Regions from separate parts of the Pseudarthrobacter sp. NPDC092439 genome, predicted to be linked through region 2. Evidence: predicted binding sites of a transcription regulator. Region 2 holds the regulator's gene; the other holds the start of a gene.
What was found. The regulator HrcA, encoded in region 2, represses chaperone genes, less so after heat shock. The targets are predictions, from matches to a motif close to TTNGCACTCGNNNNNNNCGAGTGCNAA.
Positions count from the first base shown of each region.

Region 1: groES (co-chaperone GroES) is a predicted target of HrcA. The motif match lies at 1,687-1,713, and genes of this name have one in related genera.

Region 1 covers NZ_JBIVQB010000001.1:991,414-1,001,031, forward strand. The annotation lists gene groL (chaperonin GroEL) at 1-1,159, opposite strand, end outside; gene groES (co-chaperone GroES) at 1,236-1,529, opposite strand; gene ACIQCM_RS04605 (DMT family transporter) at 1,757-2,692, shown strand; gene ACIQCM_RS04610 (hypothetical protein) at 2,623-3,012, opposite strand; gene ACIQCM_RS04615 (SAM-dependent methyltransferase) at 3,066-4,316, shown strand; gene ACIQCM_RS04620 (shikimate 5-dehydrogenase) at 4,300-5,097, opposite strand; gene ACIQCM_RS04625 (glycoside hydrolase family 3 N-terminal domain-containing protein) at 5,156-6,583, opposite strand; gene ACIQCM_RS04630 (glutamate--cysteine ligase) at 6,961-8,112, shown strand; gene tsaD (tRNA (adenosine(37)-N6)-threonylcarbamoyltransferase complex transferase subunit TsaD) at 8,218-9,312, opposite strand; gene rimI (ribosomal protein S18-alanine N-acetyltransferase) at 9,309-9,618, opposite strand, start outside.
Region 2 covers NZ_JBIVQB010000001.1:354,384-364,001, reverse strand. The annotation lists gene holA (DNA polymerase III subunit delta) at 1-842, shown strand, start outside; gene rpsT (30S ribosomal protein S20) at 929-1,189, opposite strand; gene lepA (translation elongation factor 4) at 1,615-3,468, shown strand; gene hemW (radical SAM family heme chaperone HemW) at 3,505-4,734, shown strand; gene ACIQCM_RS01680 (DUF4870 domain-containing protein) at 4,818-5,237, opposite strand; gene ACIQCM_RS01675 (DUF3097 domain-containing protein) at 5,362-6,216, opposite strand; gene hrcA (heat-inducible transcriptional repressor HrcA) at 6,392-7,405, shown strand; gene dnaJ (molecular chaperone DnaJ) at 7,433-8,560, shown strand; gene ACIQCM_RS01660 (16S rRNA (uracil(1498)-N(3))-methyltransferase) at 8,563-9,342, shown strand; gene ACIQCM_RS01655 (GerMN domain-containing protein) at 9,329-9,618, opposite strand, start outside.

The sequences.
Region 1 (9,618 bases), 640 kb from region 2:
TCAGTTCAACCTCGGTGGCAGCGCCGACCTTGATGACACCGATGCCGCCGGCCAGCTTGGCCAGGCGCTCCTGGAGCTTTTCGCGGTCCCAGTCGGAGTCGGTGCGGGCCAGCTCGGCACGCAGCTGCGCGACGCGTGCGGACACGTCCTCGGCAGAACCTGCGCCGTCCACGATGGTGGTGTTGTCCTTGGTGACCGTGATGCGGCGGGCAGTACCCAGCACCTCGAGGCCCACGGTGTCCAGGCTGAGGCCAAGCTCCGGGGAGACAACCTGAGCACCGGTGAGGGTGGCGATGTCCTGAAGCATGGCCTTGCGGCGGTCGCCGAAGCCCGGGGCCTTGACGGCAACCACGTTCAGGGTGCCGCGGATGCGGTTGACGATCAGCGTGGAGAGTGCCTCGCCGTCAACGTCTTCGGCAATGATGAACAGCGGCTTGGACGACTGCAGCGCCTTCTCCAGCAGCGGCAGGAACTCCTGCAGCGAGGAGATCTTGCCCTGGTTGATCAGGATGAGGGCGTCCTCGAGGACGGCTTCCTGGCGGTCCGCGTCCGTGATGAAGTACGGGGACAGGTAGCCCTTGTCGAACTGCATGCCTTCGGTCAGGACCAGTTCGGTCTGGGTGGTGGAGGATTCCTCGATGGTGATCACACCATCCTTGCCCACCTTGCCGAAGGCTTCGGCAAGGAGCTCGCCAATTTCTTCGCTCTGTGCGGAGATGGCAGCCACACTGGCAACCTGGGTGCCCTCAACCGGACGGGCGTTCTCCAGCAGGCGGGCGGCGACGGCTTCCACGGAAACCTCGATGCCGCGCTTGATCTGGCCGGGAGCCGCACCTGCGGCAACGTTGCGCAGGCCTTCCTTGACCAGTGCCTGGGCCAGAACCGTTGCGGTAGTGGTGCCGTCACCGGCAACATCGTTGGTCTTGGTGGCAACTTCCTTGGCCAGCTGGGCGCCAAGGTTCTCGTAAGGATCGTCCAGTTCCACTTCGCGGGCGATGGTCACGCCATCGTTCGTGATGGTGGGCGCGCCCCACTTCTTGTCCAGGACGACGTTGCGGCCGCGGGGGCCGAGCGTCACCTTGACGGTGTTGGCGAGCTTATCGATGCCGGCCTCGAGGGCCCGGCGGGCAGCGTCATCAAACGCAAGCTGCTTTGCCATGGTGGTGTCCTTTCAAAGACAGAACCCCGCGCCGCCGGCCAGCGCAAACTGGACAGGCAGCACGGGGATCCGGAGGTTACTTAACGACGATCGCCAGAACGTCGCGGGCGGACAGCACGAGGTACTCGGTGCCACCGGTCTTGACTTCGGTTCCGCCGTACTTGGAGTAGATGACGACGTCGCCGACGGCCACGTCAACAGGTACGCGGTTGCCGTCCTCGAAGCGGCCGGGGCCAACTGCAACAACTTCGCCTTCCTGGGGCTTCTCCTGCGCGGAGTCCGGGATCACCAGGCCGGAAGCCGTGGTCTGCTCGGCTTCGAGCGGGCGGACAACAATACGATCCTCAAGAGGCTTAATAGAGACCGACACTCGGACCTCTCCTTTTCGTCAGCAAATTCGTGGACTGGAAAGCTCTCCCGCACTGGCTGGCAAACCGTCGTCGCGGTGCCGGCAGCAGCCTGGCTGGCAGCTCTTCATGTGTTAGCACCCGCCTAGGGAGAGTGCTAATGAAGACTCTATGCACGGGTTAGCACTCGGTCAAGGCGAGTGCCAGCATTTTCGTCACGGGCGGACGCGCGGACCTGTAGATTTGAGCGGTGCGAGCTGCGATTTACCTGACCCTGGCCACCCTTTTCTGGGCCGGCAACTTCGTGGTGGGCCATGCCGCCGTGGAAACGATGGCTCCGTTGCAGCTGACGTTCTGGCGCTGGGCGCTGGCTGCGCTGCCGCTGCTGGTGCTGGCCCAAGTCATCGACCGGCCGGACTGGCGGGCCGTCCTCCGGCAGTGGCCGTTGCTGCTGTTGCTCAGTTGCCTGGGCATGACCGGCTACACGCTGCTGCTGTACAGCGCCCTGGGGCACACCTCGGCCCTGAACGCCTCGCTGGTCACCGCTGCCAACCCCGCCCTCATCCTGGTGCTGGCCGTGGTGCTGTTCCGTGACCGGCCGGCCCCGGCCAGCTGGCTGGGAGTCGCGCTGGGCCTGGCGGGCGTCCTGCTGGTCCTGACCGGAGGGGAACTCCACCGCCTGCTGACGTTCTCCCTCAAGGCCGGGGAACTGCTGATCCTCGCCGCCATCACGGTGTGGGCAGGCTACACGGTCCTGGCCCGGCGGCAGTCGCTGCCTGCCATCACGTCCACGGCCGTCCAGGTGGCCATGGCGGCCGTCGTCCTGGCTCCCGTCGCGGCCGCAACCGGAGCAGGCCTGCCGTCGGCTCCCGCCGAGGCATGGTCCCTGGCGTTCATCGTGGTCTTCCCGTCGCTGGGCTCGTACCTGCTGTGGAACCTGGCCCTGACCCGGACATCGCCGGCGAATGCCGGGAACTACCTGAACCTCATTGCGGTGTTCACCGCCATCATCACGGTGCTGCTGGGCCGGCCCATCAGCGTTACGCAGGTCCTGGGCGGGGTCCTGGTGATATCAGGGGTGTTCCTGACCAGCGCCGGGCAGCGGCCGGGCGGGCCTCAGCGGCCCAGGTCCTCGAAGTCGACGTCCTCGTCGCCGTCGCCGGTTGCCTGGTTGCGTCCGCGGTAAAGTACGACGGCGGCCGCCGCGGCAGTCAGCAGCGACACCACCAGGACCACCATGCCGCCGGCACGGGCTCCTGCGTAGAGTCCGCGGATGTCGCGCGCCTCCTGTGTGTCGTCCTGGATGCTGTTGCCGCCCACGGAGTAAACGGTGGCATTGAACGCGTCCAGCATGAAGATGATGACCAGCAGCGCCAGGCAGACCACGGCCACCGTGGCGGCGGCGATCAGCGCCGGCCGGGCAAACCGCAACGGGCCCTTGTGCACGGCCCCGGTGTCCGTTGGGTCGTCCATACCGTCCTGCCGGGGTCCCGCTGCGTCGTTCATGCCATCAACCCTATCCGCATCGGACGGGATACTCCTCCACTAGGCTGGAACCCATGGCTGAAGCTCCCCAGGACCAGATTGCGCCGCTGCTCACCCCCGAAGGCTGGGACCTGCTGGGCTCCCTGGGCCCGTACCGCGAGGACGAGTCCTTCGGGCTCAATGCAGCCCTCCGGAAGGCAGGCCACTCCCCCGCCCTGGTTTCCGCTGTCCTCACGCAATCGCGGCTCCGGACCCGGGCCGAGGCAAAGTTCGGCGAGTTCGCCTCCCGGATGCTCTTCACCCAGGCAGGGCTGGAGCAGGCCACACGGCTGAACGTCGCGGCCCGCCATGCGCAGCGCTTCGCCGCGGCCGGCATCCGGCACGTGGCGGACCTGGGCTGCGGACTCGGCGCAGACTCCCTGGCCATGGCCTCGCTGGATCTCACCGTCACCGCCGTGGAAATGGACGAAACCACGGCCGCCTGTGCCACGGTGAACCTCATTCCCTTCCCCAACGCCACGGTGGTCCACGCGGACGCCACATCGGTTTCCCTCGAAGAAGCCGACGGCGTCTGGCTGGATCCCGCGCGCCGCGTCACCTCCACGTCCGGCACCCGGCGCATCTGGGATCCGGAGGCCTTCTCCCCGCCGCTTTCCTTCGTGGAAGCACTGGCCGCCACCGGCAAGGCGGTGGGCGTGAAGATGGGCCCGGGAATGCCGCACGAGTCCGTTCCCGCCGACTGCGAAGCCCAGTGGGTATCCGTGGGCGGTGACGTCACGGAGGTGACGCTGTGGTTCAACGCGGTCAGCAGGCCCGGCGTCCGCCGCGCCGCCCTGGTCCTCGGCCCGCAGGGAGCGGCCGAGGTTACCAGCGGCGAGGACTTCGGTGCGGGCCCGGAGGCGGCCGTGGGAGCGGTGGAGGGCTACCTTTACGAACCCGACGGTGCGGTGATCCGCGCGGGGCTGGTGGCCGACGTCGCGCTCCAGCTGGGCGGGCACCTGGTGGATGAGCACATCGCCTACTTCTGCGCGCCGGAACTGGTCGAGACGCCCTTCGCGCGCGCCTACCGGGTCCTGGAGGTCATGCCCTACAACGTCAAGGCGCTCAAGGCATGGGTGAAGGACAACGGCATCACGGTGCTGGATATCAAGAAGCGCGGCACGGCCGTGACCCCGGAGGAGCTCCGCAAGCAGCTGCTCCCCTCCGGCAAAGCTGCCCGGAAGGGTGCCGGAACGTCCGCCACCCTGGTGCTCACCCGCATCGGCGAGGAGCGGGTGGCCGTCGTGGTGGAACCGGCCCCAAGCGCAGCTACTGCGCCCGCATGAACTCCTCGGCCGCGCGCACCTGCTCCGGCGAAGGCCGGATGCCGGTGTAAAGGACAAACTGTTCCAGCGCTTGGATGGTGGCCACCTCCGCCCCGGTAATCACAGGCTTGCCGGCGGCGCGGGCGGCCCGGATCAGTGGTGTTTCGGCGGGAAGTGCCACAACGTCGAAAATCAGCCGTGCGGCGTCGACCGTTTCCTGCGGGAAGGAAAGCGCCTCCGCCTCGGCGCCTCCGGCCATGCCGATGGGCGTCACGTTGATGATCAGGTCCGCCGTGGCGCCCTCCAGCGCCGGCTGCCACCGGAAACCGTACTGCTCCGCGAGCGCCCGCCCGGCGGCCCCGTTCCGCGCGATAATGGTGACATCGCCGAAGCCTGCATCGCGCAGGGCAGCAACCGTGGCTTTGGCCATGCCGCCGGCGCCCTGGACAAGAACCGAATAGCCGGGAGGCACCGCATTAGCGGCGAGGAGCTGTTCGATGGCGGTGAAATCCGTGTTGTACGCCGTGAGGTGCCCGTCCGTGTTGACGATGGTGTTCACCGAGTCGATCGCCTGGGCGGAAGGATCCATCCGGTCCACCAGCGCGATCACGTCCTCCTTGTACGGCATGGATACGGCGCAGCCCCGGATGCCCAGGCCGCGGACCCCGGCGATGGCCTGCTCCAGGTTGGCCGGAGCGAACGCCTTGTAGATCCAGTTCAGGCCAAGCTGCCCGTACAGGTGGTTGTGGAAGCGGGTCCCGTTATTACTGGGGCGCGCGGACAGGGAGATACACAGGGTCATGTCTTTGTTCAGAATGGGCACGGAACCATTTAACCCCCTGCGGGGTGTTACCGGCGCGTCAGCGGCAGCCCGTACCCACAGGGTAGCGTCCGACGGCGGCCGGCAGCTTCCCAGGGGCTGTCGCCTTCCCGGCCAGCACCGCGGCCAGTGCGTCGAACGCGCCCGGGGTCCGTCCGTAAAGCGCCAGCTTCACCGGGGCCGTGGACCCGGCGATGGCCCAGGGCGCGTCCAGCGCCACCGCAATATCGCCCTTAGCCGGCCTGCCGCCGAAGCCCACGAGGTTCACCACGGGGCCGGAACCGACCCTGAGTCCCGCCCGGCCTGCAGCAGCGGCGAACAGCGCCCGGTCGCGTGGGGCCCCGCCCGTCACCCGCACAGCGCCCGGAACCATCGGGCCCCTGCATTCGCCGGCCAGCACGGTGATGGCGGCGGCCGAGACGCGTGAAGACATGCCCGCCCCGCTTCCCGGCGCCGCGCCGCCGGGTGCACCGGCGCGCCCGCGCCAGTGCATCATGGTGGCCACGCGGACGGCTGCCTCGTCCAGCCGGGCCGCGGAGAGCCTGCCGGTTTTGACCGCCCGGACCACGGCGGCGTGGGCCTTGGCTGCATCCGCGGGCATGAGCAGCAGGTCGGCGCCGGCGGCCAGCGCCATGACGGCGGCTTTCCCGTCCGGGTACTTCCCCTTGACGGCGGACATGTTCAGGGCGTCGGTCACGGCCACGCCCTCGAAGCCCAGGTCCCGGAGCGCGCCGTACGTGGCCCGGGACAACGACGCCGGAACGCCCGGTTCCAGCGCGGGCACTGCTATGTGCCCGGTCATCACCATCGGCACGCCGGCGCCGACAGCGGCCCGGAAAGGCTTCCAGTCGCGCGCTTCGAGCTGCTCCAGGGTTGCACCCTGGACGGGAAGGCTGCGGTGCGAATCGGCCGGGACCGAGCCATGGCCGGGAAAGTGCTTGGCAGCGGGCAGTACGCCGGCCTCGAGCAGGCCGCGGGAGAACTCCACTGACAGGGTGGCTGCCGCTTCCGGGTCGGCCGAGAAGGACCGGGCACCGATCGTGGGGTCGTTGGGCCCGATGGTCACGTCGGCGCCCGGGGCAAAGTCCACGTTGAAGCCCAGGTGGGCCAGCTCGGAGGCCAGCGCCTTCCCCGCCAGCCTGGCCAGCGCACCGTTCCCGGCTGCCCCGTAGCTCATGGGCGCGGGCCATTCAGTCAGCGGCCGGCCCAGGCGGGACACCAGCCCGCCCTCCTGGTCCACAGCGATGATGCCGGGCCAGGCCCGTCCGGCAGAGGCCTTGGCGAGCCGCCGGTTTAGAGCCTGCATGGTGGCCGGTTTGACCGCCCCGGAGGCGTCCAGGGGAACGTTGTCCCCCATGATGATGGACCCGGCCAGGTGCAGGCGCTCAACCACCTGGGCGTGGGCCTCCACGTCCGTGCCCGTGAAGAACGGCAGGATCACCTGCCCGGCCTTTTCCTCTGGCGTCATGGCCGAGACCGCTGCGGCGGCCGCTTCCGCATCCTGCCGTTGGGGTCCCCAGCCGAGGGGTCGGGAACGGGGATCCGGTGACGGGGAGGAAGTGGCGGGGACCGGCGTCGTGCGCTGTGTCCCGGAGGGCGCGGCGGGGCTTGAAGCGGCCGACGGCGGCGGGCCGGGCACGGGGGCCGGGGTACAGGAAGCGAGTACTGCTGCTGCGGTTGCCGCGGCCAGGACGGGGACGCTGGTGTGAAGACTCTCACGGTACTGCCGGAACGGGGCCATCACTACGATGCTACCCCTGCACTAGACTGGGACCATCCGTTCGCCTGCCGGCAGCAGCCTGTCAGCGGCACCAGCCAGCGGCAAACAGGACAGTGAGGAAACGCGTGGAGATCGACTTCGCTGCTTCGAGGCAATCAACCCTGGGGGTTGAATGGGAGCTTGCTTTGGTGGACGGCCGCACCGGCGAGCTCGCCTCCGTGGCCAACGAAGTACTCCGCGGCGTCGCATCCCGGCATCCCGAGCTTAATGAGGACGACGAGCACCCTCATATCAAGCAGGAACTGCTGCTGAACACAGTGGAACTGGTCACCGGCGTCTGCGGGACCGCCGCCGAGGCGAAGGAAGACCTCAGCCGGTCCGTGGCGGCAGTCCGCGAAATCACCGATCCCATGGGCGTGGAGCTGTTCTGCGCCGGCAGCCACCCGTTCAGCCCCCCGCAGCTGCAGCCGGTCACGGACAAGGCCCGGTACGCCAAGCTGATTGACCGGACCCAGTGGTGGGGCCGCCAGATGGTTATTTACGGGGTGCACGTCCACGTGGGCCTGGACCGCCGGGAGAAGGCACTGCCTGTGCTGGACGGGCTGCTCAACTATTTCCCGCATTTCCAGGCACTGTCCGCGTCCAGCCCGTTCTGGGGCGGCGAGGACACCGGCTACGCGTCGCAGCGCGCCCTGATGTTCCAGCAGCTGCCCACCGCAGGCCTGCCCTTCCAGTTCCGTTCATGGGACGAATACGAGTCCTACGTCCAGGACATGTTCACAACGGGGGTCATCGACGCCATCTCCGAGATCCGCTGGGACATCCGCCCGGTTCCGGCCCTGGGGACCATTGAGATGCGCATCTGCGACGGGCTGGCGACTCTGGAGGAGGTGGGGGCCGTGGCCGCGCTGACCCAGTGCCTGGTGGACGAGTTCTCCACCACCCTGGACAATGGCGGAACCATCCCCACGATGCCGCCGTGGCACGTGCAGGAGAACAAGTGGCGCGCTGCCCGGTACGGGATGGACGCCATCATCATCCTGGACGCCGCGGGACGGGAACAGCTGGTCACGGACCACCTGCTGGAGACGCTGAACCGGCTGGAGCCCGTGGCCGCCAAGCTGCGCTGCTCCGACGAACTTGCTGACGTGGAGAAGATCATCCGCCGCGGGGCCGGGTACCAGCGCCAGCGCCGGGTGGCCGAAGAGAACGGTGGCAACCTGCAGGCCGTGGTCCTGGACCTGGTCCGCCAGATGCGCAGCGGTCCGACAGCCTGACTCCTGGGTCCGGCCCCTGCCCCCGGCTCCTCCCTCCCGTTGCTCTATCAGTTATGGTCCCTGAAACAGCGCTTTAGGGGCACAACTGATGGAGCAGGTCGGGGTCTAGGCGGGGAGGGACACCGAGGTGACCGGCAGCGACGAATCCGGGGCGAACTTGATGCCGCTCGGCGCCACTCCCGCCATCACCAGCTGGGCACCCAGGGCAGCCACCATGGCGCCGTTGTCCGTGCACAATCCCAGCGGCGGCACATGGAGCCTGATCCCGGCGGACGTGCAGCGCTGCCCGGTCAGTTCGCGCAGGCGCGAGTTCGCCGCGACCCCGCCGCCCAGGAGAACGTCCTTGATGCCCTGTTCCCGGCAGGCCAGGACGGTTTTGGCGGACACCACGTCAACCACTGCTTCCTGGAACGCCGCCGCAATGTCGGCCACGGGAACTTCCTCGCCGCGCGCCTCGAACTGCTCCACGCACCGGGCTACCGCGGTCTTCAGGCCGCTGAAGGACCAGTCGTAACGGTGCGGTCCGGGTTCCTCCGCCGTGCCCATGTATTTAGGCTGCGTGAGGCCGCGCGGGAACCGGATGGCCTTCGGGTTGCCTTCCCGGGCCGCTTTGTCGATGGCAGGACCGCCCGGATAGCCGAGCCCGAGGATCCTGGCCACCTTATCGAACGCCTCGCCCGCCGCGTCATCGATGGTGGAGCCGAGGAGCACCACGTCGTCCGTGATGCTGTTGATGCGAAGGATTTCCGTGTGCCCGCCGGAGACCAGCAGGGCGCCGAGATTTTCGGGAAGTTTGGGCGTCGCACCGGCCCCCGGTCCGCCGTCGAGCAGGCCCACGCCCACATGCGCCACCAGGTGGTTGATGGCATAAAGCGGCTTACCCGTGGCTACCGCCAGTGCCTTGGCCGCGCAGACGCCCACCATGAGCGCACCGGCCAGGCCCGGGCCGGAGGTGACTGCAATGGCGTCGATGTCCTCCAGCGTGACGCCGGCATCGTCCAGCGCCTCCTGCAGGGTGGGGACGAATGCGTCCAGATGCGCCCGGGAGGCGATCTCCGGGATGACGCCACCAAACCGCACGTGCTCGTCCATGGAGGAGGACACGGTGTTGGTCAGCAGCGTCGTACCGCGGACGATTCCCACCCCGGTCTCGTCACAGGACGATTCGATCCCCAGCACCAGGGGCTGCGAGCGGTTCATGGCTGGCCTGCTTCCTTGTTGGCCTGGTTGGCGTTCGTTTGGTCCGCATTGACCTGGTCGTCGCGGCCATCCGCGAGCTGGAGCCGCATGATGAGTGCATCCACACCGTCGCGGTAATAGCGCGGACGGACGTGGATCTGCTCGAAGCCGAAACGCAGGTACAGCCGCTGGGCGCGCGGGTTGTCCGCGCGCACCTCCAGCAGCACGTCCGCGGCCCGCCGTTGCCGGGCCTCGTCAATCAGGGTGGTCAGGAGGGTGCTGCCGATGCCGCGGCCTTCGGCTTCAGGGACGACGGCGATCGTCTGG
Region 2 (9,618 bases):
CCCGCATCAACGCTTCCGGCTACGAGGCCGGCACGCTTGCCATGCAGGTCAGTCCCTCCCTTTTTGGCGAAAGCAAGCTCATCGAGGTTGAGGCCGTTGAGGCCATGAATGACGCGTTCCTGGCGGACGCCCTGGCGTATCTGGGCCACCCCGGTGATGACGCCGTCCTGGTGCTGCGCCATGCGGGCGGCAACCGGGGGAAAAAGCTGCTGGACACCATTAAGAAGGCCGGCTGGCCAGTGGTGGACTGCCAGCCGCTCAAGAAGGACGCGGACAAGGCAGCCTTCGTGGCCACCGAGTTCAAAGCCGCTGGCCGCCGGATCGACCAAGAAGCCGTACATGCGCTGGTCAATGCGGTGGGAGCCAATTTGTCCGAGCTCGCCGCAGCCTGCAGCCAACTGATCGCGGACGCGGCCTCGGCGGTGACGGTGGAAGTAGTGGACCGCTATTACGGCGGCCGGATCGAAGCCACCGCCTTCAAAGTGGCTGATGCCGCAATGGCCGGCAACGGCCCTTTGGCGTTGTCCACCCTGCGGCACGCGTTGGCAACCGGCGCCGACCCGGTGCCCCTTGTGGCGGCACTCGCGGCGAAGCTGCGGACTGTTGCCCGGGTTGCCGGCGCCTCCGGATCGGCGGCGCAGGTCGCCGCGGAACTCGGGATGCAGCCATGGCTGGTGGAGCAGGCGCAGCGTGATGTCCGCCGCTGGACCCCCGATGGATTGGTCCGCTCGATCCAGGCCACCGCCGAGGCTGACGCTCAGGTGAAGGGGCTCTCGCGCGACCCCGTTTATGCGGTGGAACATGCCGTCCGTATCATCGCCACGTCGGTCAAGGGCAGGTAGCCCCGCTGAAGCATGCGGCTTAAAGAGGTGTGGCCGGTACCCGAGGGGTACCGGCCACAGCCATCAGTTCAAACGAACTGGAAACCTTACAGTGCGTTGACCTTCTTGGAGATCGCCGACTTGCGGTTCGCTGCGTTGTTCTTGTGCAGAACACCCTTGCTGACAGCCTTGTCCAGCTTGCGGCTGGCAGTAACCAGGGCAGCGGCAGCTGCATCCTTGTCCGTGGACTCAACGGCGGTGTTGACGGCGCGGATGGCCGTCTTCAGCTCGGACTTGACTGCGTTGTTGCGCAGACGGGCCTTCTCGTTGGTGAGGATGCGCTTCTTCTGGGACTTGATATTCGCCACGTGTGAACTCTCTTTTTAATGCGGAAATGGTCTAGAGGGCTTTCAGATTGGCCATTGACTGAGCGGCGTGGGGATACCTATGGCGGCCAACCATCAGTGGCCGTCGACCTGCACGGACACACAGCTATAAAGAATAGCAGGTCAGCGCCCGGGCTGGCCATTTTCAGAACGACCGTGTCCGCTGCGGGACGGCCTCCTCGCCCGCCCGCCAGCGCGGAGCACCGAACCGGCCGGGCTTTGCCACGGCCGCGGTCCTGCCCTCCCGGCCCCGGCGGGCCGTGCAGCGGCGGCGGCAATCCGCGCCGGAATGCGGCGGCACGCCCCGGGACGTGGGACACTGGAGGCTGAAGATGTGCGGCCCTCCGAAGGTAACGGTGAACGTTCCTGCCGGCCGGCCGCGGAAAAGCCAACAGTAAGGACCCTGCGTGTCTCCCATGGCCCGCACCGCCCCGGTGCCCGCCGCGACAGATCCGGCCATCATTCGGAACTTCTGCATCATCGCGCACATTGACCACGGCAAGTCCACCCTGGCAGACCGCATGCTGCAGTCCACGGGCGTGGTGCAGGCACGCGACATGAAGGCACAGTACCTGGACCGGATGGACATCGAGCGCGAGCGCGGCATCACCATCAAGTCCCAGGCGGTCCGCATGCCATGGGAAGTCGATGGCGTCAGCTATGCCCTGAACATGATCGACACCCCCGGCCACGTGGACTTTACCTACGAGGTCTCCCGGTCCCTCGCAGCATGCGAAGGCGCTGTGCTGCTGGTTGACGCCGCCCAGGGCATCGAAGCCCAGACCCTGGCCAACCTGTACCTGGCGATGGAAAATAACCTCACCATCATCCCGGTGCTGAACAAGATCGACCTCCCTGCCGCCCAGCCCGAGAAGTACGCCGCCGAACTGGCGAGCCTGATCGGCGGCGAGCCCGAAGATGTGCTGCGGGTGTCGGGCAAAACGGGCGTGGGCGTGGAAGCACTGCTGGACAAGATCGTCATGGACCTGCCCGCCCCCGTAGGGAACGCGGACGCTCCGGCCCGTGCCATGATCTTTGACTCCGTTTACGACACCTACCGTGGCGTGGTCACGTACGTGCGGGTGGTCGACGGCATGCTGCACCCCCGTGAGCGCATCCAGATGATGTCCACCAAGGCCTCGCACGAGCTGCTCGAGATCGGCGTCAGCTCCCCGGAGCCCACACCTTCCAAGGGCCTGGGCGTCGGCGAGGTGGGCTACCTGATCACCGGTGTGAAGGACGTCCGCCAGTCCAAGGTCGGTGACACTGTCACAAACCTGGCCAAACCGGCGTCGGAATCCCTCAGCGGTTACGCCGACCCCAAGCCGATGGTGTTCTCCGGCCTTTACCCCCTGGACGGCACCGACTACCCGGTATTGCGCGATGCCTTGGACAAGCTCAAGCTCAACGACGCCGCCCTGATCTACGAACCGGAAACGTCCGCGGCCCTTGGCTTCGGCTTCCGCGTGGGTTTCCTGGGCCTGCTCCATCTGGAGATTGTGCGCGAACGCCTGGAGCGGGAGTTCAACCTGGACCTCATTTCCACCGCACCCAACGTGGTTTACGAAGTGACGATGGAGGACAAGAGCGTCCTCACCGTGACCAACCCCAGCGAGTTCCCCTCCGGCAAGATCCGCGAGGTCCGTGAGCCCATGGTCGCCGCCACCATCCTGGCGCCCAATGAGTTCGTGGGGGCCATCATGGAGCTGTGCCAGGGACGCCGCGGCCAGATGAAGGGCATGGACTACCTCTCCGAGGACCGGGTGGAGCTGCGTTACTGGATTCCGCTGGCCGAGATCGTCTTCGATTTCTTCGACATCCTGAAGTCCAAGACGCGCGGCTACGCATCGTTGGACTGGAAGGCCGACGGCGAGCAGGTCGCCGACCTGGTCAAGGTGGACATCCTGCTCCAGGGCGAACAGGTGGACGCCTTCAGTGCCATCACCCACAAGGACAAGGCTTATGCCTACGGCGTGATGATGACCGGCAAGCTCCGTGAACTCATTCCCAGGCAGCAGTTCGAGGTGCCCATCCAGGCTGCCATCGGATCCCGGATCATCGCCCGCGAAAGCATCCGGGCCATCCGCAAGGACGTCCTGGCCAAGTGCTACGGCGGTGACATCTCCCGAAAGCGCAAGCTCCTCGAAAAGCAGAAAGAGGGCAAGAAGCGCATGAAGATGGTCGGCCGCGTGGAGGTTCCGCAGGAAGCCTTCATTGCCGCGCTGACCACCGACGAGTCCAAGGACAAGGCGAAGAAGTAGTGGTTACCGTGGCCGGACTTTCCCAGGGCCGCAGCAATGCCTAGCGTTCTTCCCCTGGGCGCCCCCGCGCCGTCGGACGGCCTCCTGCCTGGCCAGGCAGCGGAAGGCGCGGCGGGGCGCGGCTTCGGGCTGTACGTCCATATTCCGTTTTGCGCCGTGCGCTGCGGCTACTGCGACTTCAACACCTACACGGCCACCGAGCTGGGCGGCGGGGCATCGCAGGACGCCTACGCCGGCACCGCCGCTGCCGAGGTGGAGTTCGCGGGCCGGGTGCTGTCCGCGTCCGGCGTGCCGGAACGTCCGCTCAGCACCGTGTTCTTCGGTGGCGGCACGCCCACGCTCATGCCTGCCGCGGACCTTGCCCTGGTCCTGCGCGCCGCCGTTGATCGGTGGGGAATCGAGGACGGCGCCGAGGTCACCACTGAGGCCAACCCGGATTCCGTCACGCCGGAATCGCTTGCCGTCCTGAAGGAGGCGGGGTTCACCCGGGTTTCCTTCGGCATGCAGTCCGCGGTCCCGCACGTGCTCAAGGTCCTGGACCGGACGCATTCGCCGGCACGGGTGCCGCAGGTGGTCCGGTGGGCCCGCGAGGCCGGCCTGGACGTGAGCCTGGACCTGATCTACGGGACACCGGGGGAGTCGCTGGATGACTGGCGCTTCTCGCTCGAAACGGCGCTGTCCTACGGCCCGGACCACATCAGCGCCTACGCGCTGATCGTTGAGGACGGAACCAAGCTTGCGGGGCAGATCCGCAGGGGCCAGGTACCGGAAATTGACGACGACGATCATGCCGCCAAGTATGAACTCGCCGACCAGCTCATCACCGAAGCAGGGCTCGGCTGGTACGAGGTCAGCAACTGGGCCCGGACGCCGCGCCACGCCTGCCGCCACAACCTCGCCTATTGGCGCGGGGATGACTGGTGGGGCATCGGTCCGGGCGCGCACTCCCACGTGGGCGGCGTGCGCTGGTGGAACGTCAAGCACCCCACCGCCTATGCCGGCCGGCTGGGCCAGGGGCTCTCACCGGCAGCCGGCAGGGAAACTCTGGACCTGGAGACCCGTGCCGTGGAGCACGTGATGCTGGAGACCCGACTCTCCACGGGGCTGGACGTTGCCTCGCTGAAACCGGCGGGCCGCCACGAAGTGGCCGGACTGATAGCCGACGGCCTGGTGGAACCGGCCGCCGCCTTCCGCGGCCGCCTGGTCCTGACCCTCAAAGGCCGGCTCCTGGCTGACGCCGTGGTCCGACGTCTGCTGCCGGACTAGTTCCGTGAACTGAAACGCGGGGTCACTCCGGTCCCCATAACGTGCCGATATGAGGCGAAAAGTGACCCCGCGTTGCAGTGGGCTTACTTGATCCAGCGCAGGTTGTACTGGTAGCGGTGCGGCTGGCCCTTGTTCACGTGGATACCGGCGGAGACCGAGAAGCACGTGAGGGCGATCCAGATGAGGGTCGCGATCACGGCGAAGATGTTGCCCACCACCGGGACGAACACCAGGATATTGGCGATGACGGCCGCGATGGTGGGTGGCAGGCTGAAGTTCAGTGCTTCCTTGGACTCCTGCGCGGTAAACGGCCCGCGGTCCCGGAAGATCAGGTAGATCAGGAGAGACGGCACACAGCCAAGGATGCCGCCAAAGTGCGCCAGCGTGGCCCACTGCCGGTCCTCGCTGGCCGTCAGCGGCAGCGCATTCGCCGGAACGCCGTGGTATTCGGAGCGGCCCGGGCCGTCCTGGCGGTTCCTGTGATCACGTGCGTTTTCTGCCACGGTCTGATTCCTTCTGGAGTGCTATTGGTGCCGGCGGGTACATGGTGCCCTGTGCTGCCGGTCCGCCGGGAATTGGCGAACCTGCACTAATAAGAATACTGTCTGCCAGGCATGGCTCCGCCTTTTAGGGGACGGTGAGGAAATCGATCACTTCTTCCACGCGTCCCAGCAGCGACGCCTCCAGGTCTGCGTAGGTCCGGACGGCGCCCAGCAGTTTCTGCCAGCCCAGGCCGATGTCCTCCTTCGTTTCATGCGGCCAGCCGAAGGCGGCCAGTATCCCGGTCTTCCAGTCCTGCCCGCGGGGCACCACCGGCCACTGTTCGATGCCCAGCACGGACGGGCGGATTGCCTGCCACACGTCCACGTACGGGTGACCGACAATAAGGACGTTGCCGGCCGCGCCCGGTGAGGACATCACGGCCTCCGCAATGCGGGATTCCTTGGAGTCGGGAACGAGGTGGTCCACCAGGACACCAAGCCGCCGTCCGGGGCCGGGGCGGAATTCCGCCACCGCCGCGGCGAGGTCGTCAATGCCGTGGAGGGGTTCGACGACGATGCCCTCCACCCGGAGGTCGTCTCCCCATACCTTCTCCACCAGTTCGGCGTCGTGCTTGCCTTCCACCCAGATGCGGCTCGCCTTGGCCACCTGTGCGCGCTGGCCGGGGACCCGCACGGAACCAGACGCGGTACGGCCAGGTCCGCCTGCCTGTCCTGCGGCGGTGCGTGGAGCCGGCGGCAGCAGCCGGATCGGCCGGCCCTCGAGGAGGAAGCCGAAGCCCAGTTTGAAGGAGCGGGACTTTCCGCGCCGGTCCTCCAGCGCGACCACATGCATGCCGCCGGACTTCTCTACCCGGGTGACCGCACCCACCCATCCCGACTGGACGTCCTCAAGGACCATGCCGCGCTCCACCGGCACCTCGGGCAGCGCGGTCCTGGCAGGAGCCGACATATCCCGGGGGCCCCAGTTCTGGTAATCCATGGATTCATTCCGCCTAGTGATAGATCAGTTGCCCCGTTCCCCCGGAGCGGTACCAATGCTAACAACGGGGCGAGTCATAATAGACTGTTAGCACTAAGGCATGTCGAGTGCTAACAGTCATGGTGGCGCTGACCGGGCCGGCGAGGCCGCCCCGGACCCTGGATGGAGGTGGAGTGTGAGCGAACCGCGCAAGCTGGAAGTGCTGCGGGCCATCGTTGAGGACTATGTCCACTCCCGCGAGCCGGTCGGTTCCAAGGCCCTCGTGGAGCGGCACCATCTCGGCGTCTCCAGTGCGACCATCCGCAATGACATGGCGGCGCTGGAGGATGAGGGGCTCATTACAGCACCCCATACCAGTGCGGGCCGGATTCCCACGGACAAGGGCTACCGCCTGTTCGTGGACCAGATCTCGGCTGTGAAGCCCCTTTCCCAGGCGGAGCGCCGCGCCATCCAGTCGCTGCTGGAGGGCGCGGACGATCTCGACGACGTCCTGGACCGGACCGTGCGCCTGCTGTCGCAGCTCACCAACCAGGTTGCCGTGGTGCAGTATCCACACCTCAGCCGGGCGCTGGTCCGCCACATCGAATTCGTCCTGCTTGCCCCGCGCAAGGTTTTGGTGGTGCTGATCGCCAACAGCGGCAAGGTGGACCAGCGGGTGGTCGACGTCGGGCAGGACCTGGGAGACGACGCACTTGCCGCGCTGCGGACCCGGTTCCTGGGATCGCTGGGCGGTACGGCGCTCAGCCAGTTGGCCCAGTCCCTGCCGGCGGTGGTTTCCGCGGTGGGCCCCGGCCAGCGGCAGGCGGCCCAAGCTCTGGCGCATGGCCTGGAAGGACTGGCGCACACCAGCCGGGAAGACCGCATGGTCATGGCCGGCACCGCCAACCTGGCCCGTTCCAACGTGGACTTTCCACTCAGCATCGGGCCGGTCCTGGAAGCACTGGAGGAGCAAGTGGTCATGCTGCGGCTCCTGGGCGAAATGGCGCAGGACCACCGCGGCGTGGCCGTGAGCATCGGACGGGAAAACCCGTACGACGGCCTGGCGGAAGCTTCCGTGGTGGCTACGGGCTACGGTCCGGACAGTGCAGCGAAAATCGGAGTACTCGGACCCACGCGGATGGACTACCCCACCACCATGGCCGCCGTGCGCGCCGTGGCACGGTACCTGTCCCGGATCCTGGGACCCTGACGTTACAACAAGGAAGAGAAACCAACTTTGAGCAGCCACTATGACGTCCTTGGAGTCTCGCCGGAGGCTACGGGGGAAGAGATCAAGAAGGCCTACCGCAAGCTGGCCCGCACGCTCCACCCCGACGTCAACCCCGGCCAGGATGCCTCGGACCGCTTTAAGGCAGTGACCCACGCCTACGAGGTCCTCTCGGATCCGCAGAAGCGCCGCGTCTACGACACCACGGGCAACGAGAACGGCACGGACAACGGGTTCGGCGGCGGTGGATATGCCGGCCAGGGCTTCGCCTTCCAGGACATCTTCGACACATTCTTCGGAGCCGGAGGCACCACCGGCCCGGCGTCGCGTGTCCGCCGCGGGCAGGACGCCCTGATCAGCGTGCGCATTGAACTGCGCGACGCCGTCTTTGGCGTCAACAAGAAGCTTGAGGTCGATACCGCCGTTACCTGCCCCACCTGCGAGGGCTCCTGCTGCCAGCCGGGATCGCACCCTGAGCGCTGTGACATCTGCGGCGGCAGCGGCCAGGTCCAGCGGGCAGTCCGTTCCATTCTTGGACAGGTCATGACCGCCGCACCCTGCGGTACGTGTGAGGGCTTCGGCACCGTCATCAAGGATCCGTGCAACGAGTGCAGCGGCCAGGGCCGCATCCGCAGCCGCCGGTCACTCACCATCAAGGTTCCTGCCGGCGTTGCCACCGGAACCCGCATCCAGCTCTCGGGACAGGGGGAGGCCGGTCCCGCGGGCGGGCCGTCAGGCGACCTCTACGTGGAAATCCGGGTCAACAACGATCCCACGTACGTCCGTGACGGCGATGACCTGCACGCCACCTTGAACATCCCCATGACGGCGGCAGCGCTGGGCACGGATGTCAGCCTGGAAACCTTCGACGGCGTCCAGGAAATCGACGTCAAGCCCGGCACCCAGTCGGGCGAAATCATCACCCTCCGCGGACTGGGCGTGACCCACCTGCGCGGATACGGCCGGGGGGACCTGAAGGTCCACCTGCAGGTGGAAACCCCCGCCCGGCTGGACGCTGCGCAGGAAGACCTCCTGCGGCAGTTGGCCAAGCTCCGCGGCGAACAGATCACCGAGGGCAAGCTCGCCGCCAGCGGCGGCATGTTCGCAAAGCTTCGGGATCGGCTGGGTAACCTGTAGCGGTGAGCAACCCCGTCTTTTTCACCTCTGCCGGCGGCCTCGACGGGACCGGTCCTGGTGACACGTTTGTCCTGGAAGGACCCGAAGCCCGGCATGCGGTCGCGGTCAAACGCCTCGCGCAGGGTGAACCCGTGGACATCGTCGACGGTGCCGGCCGGCGCCTGACCGGAACGGTGGCGTCGGCCGGCCCGTCCGGCCTGGAAGTCGAGTGCCTCTCCCTTACTGACGAGGCCCGGCCGGACGTCCGGCTGGTGCTGGTCCAGGCCCTCGCCAAGGGCGACCGCGACGAACTGGCCATCGAGACGGCGACGGAACTCGGAATCGATGCGGTGGTCCCATGGCAGTCGGAACGTTCCATCGTGCGCTGGAAGGGTGACCGGGCCGCAAAAGCGCACGCCAAGTGGCAGTCCGTCGTTGCAGCTGCGGCAAAGCAGGCGCGGCGCGCCTGGGTGCCGGAGGTGCGTCCCGCCGTCGACACCTCCGCCCTTGCCGCGGCCGTCGAAGCCGCGGACCTGGCAGTGATCCTCCATGAGGACGCCGTCCGCCCGCTGCGGAGCGTCCTTGAATCATGGCAGGGACGCGATGGGGCGGGCGTTCGGGAGGTGCTGCTGATCGTGGGGCCGGAAGGCGGCATCAGCCCGCGCGAGGTGACGCGGCTCTGCGATAAGGGGGCGGTGACCGCGTTGCTCGGCAGCCACGTCCTGCGCTCCTCCACGGCCGGGCCGGCCGCCGTCGTCCTCGCCAGCGATGTGCTGGGACGCTGGGGCACTACCGGACGCTGAACGTCCTGGTGTCCGCATTCAGGTCCGGGCCGTCGCCGGTTCCCGCCTGGGCAACCTTCAGCTCGTAGTCCCCGGCGGGAAGCTTGGGGGCCAGCGTGAAGATGCCCGACTGTCCGGCCTCTGCGGCGGCGGTGGTTTCGCCCGTGAGGTACGGCATCTTCACTGCGCCCTCCGTGCCTTTCAGGATCTGCCAGCGCAGCCTGCTTCCGGCCTTGGTGCTGCGCCCGGTGATCTTGACGCTGCCGGCACCCACCTCCACGCCCTCCTGCGGGTCGA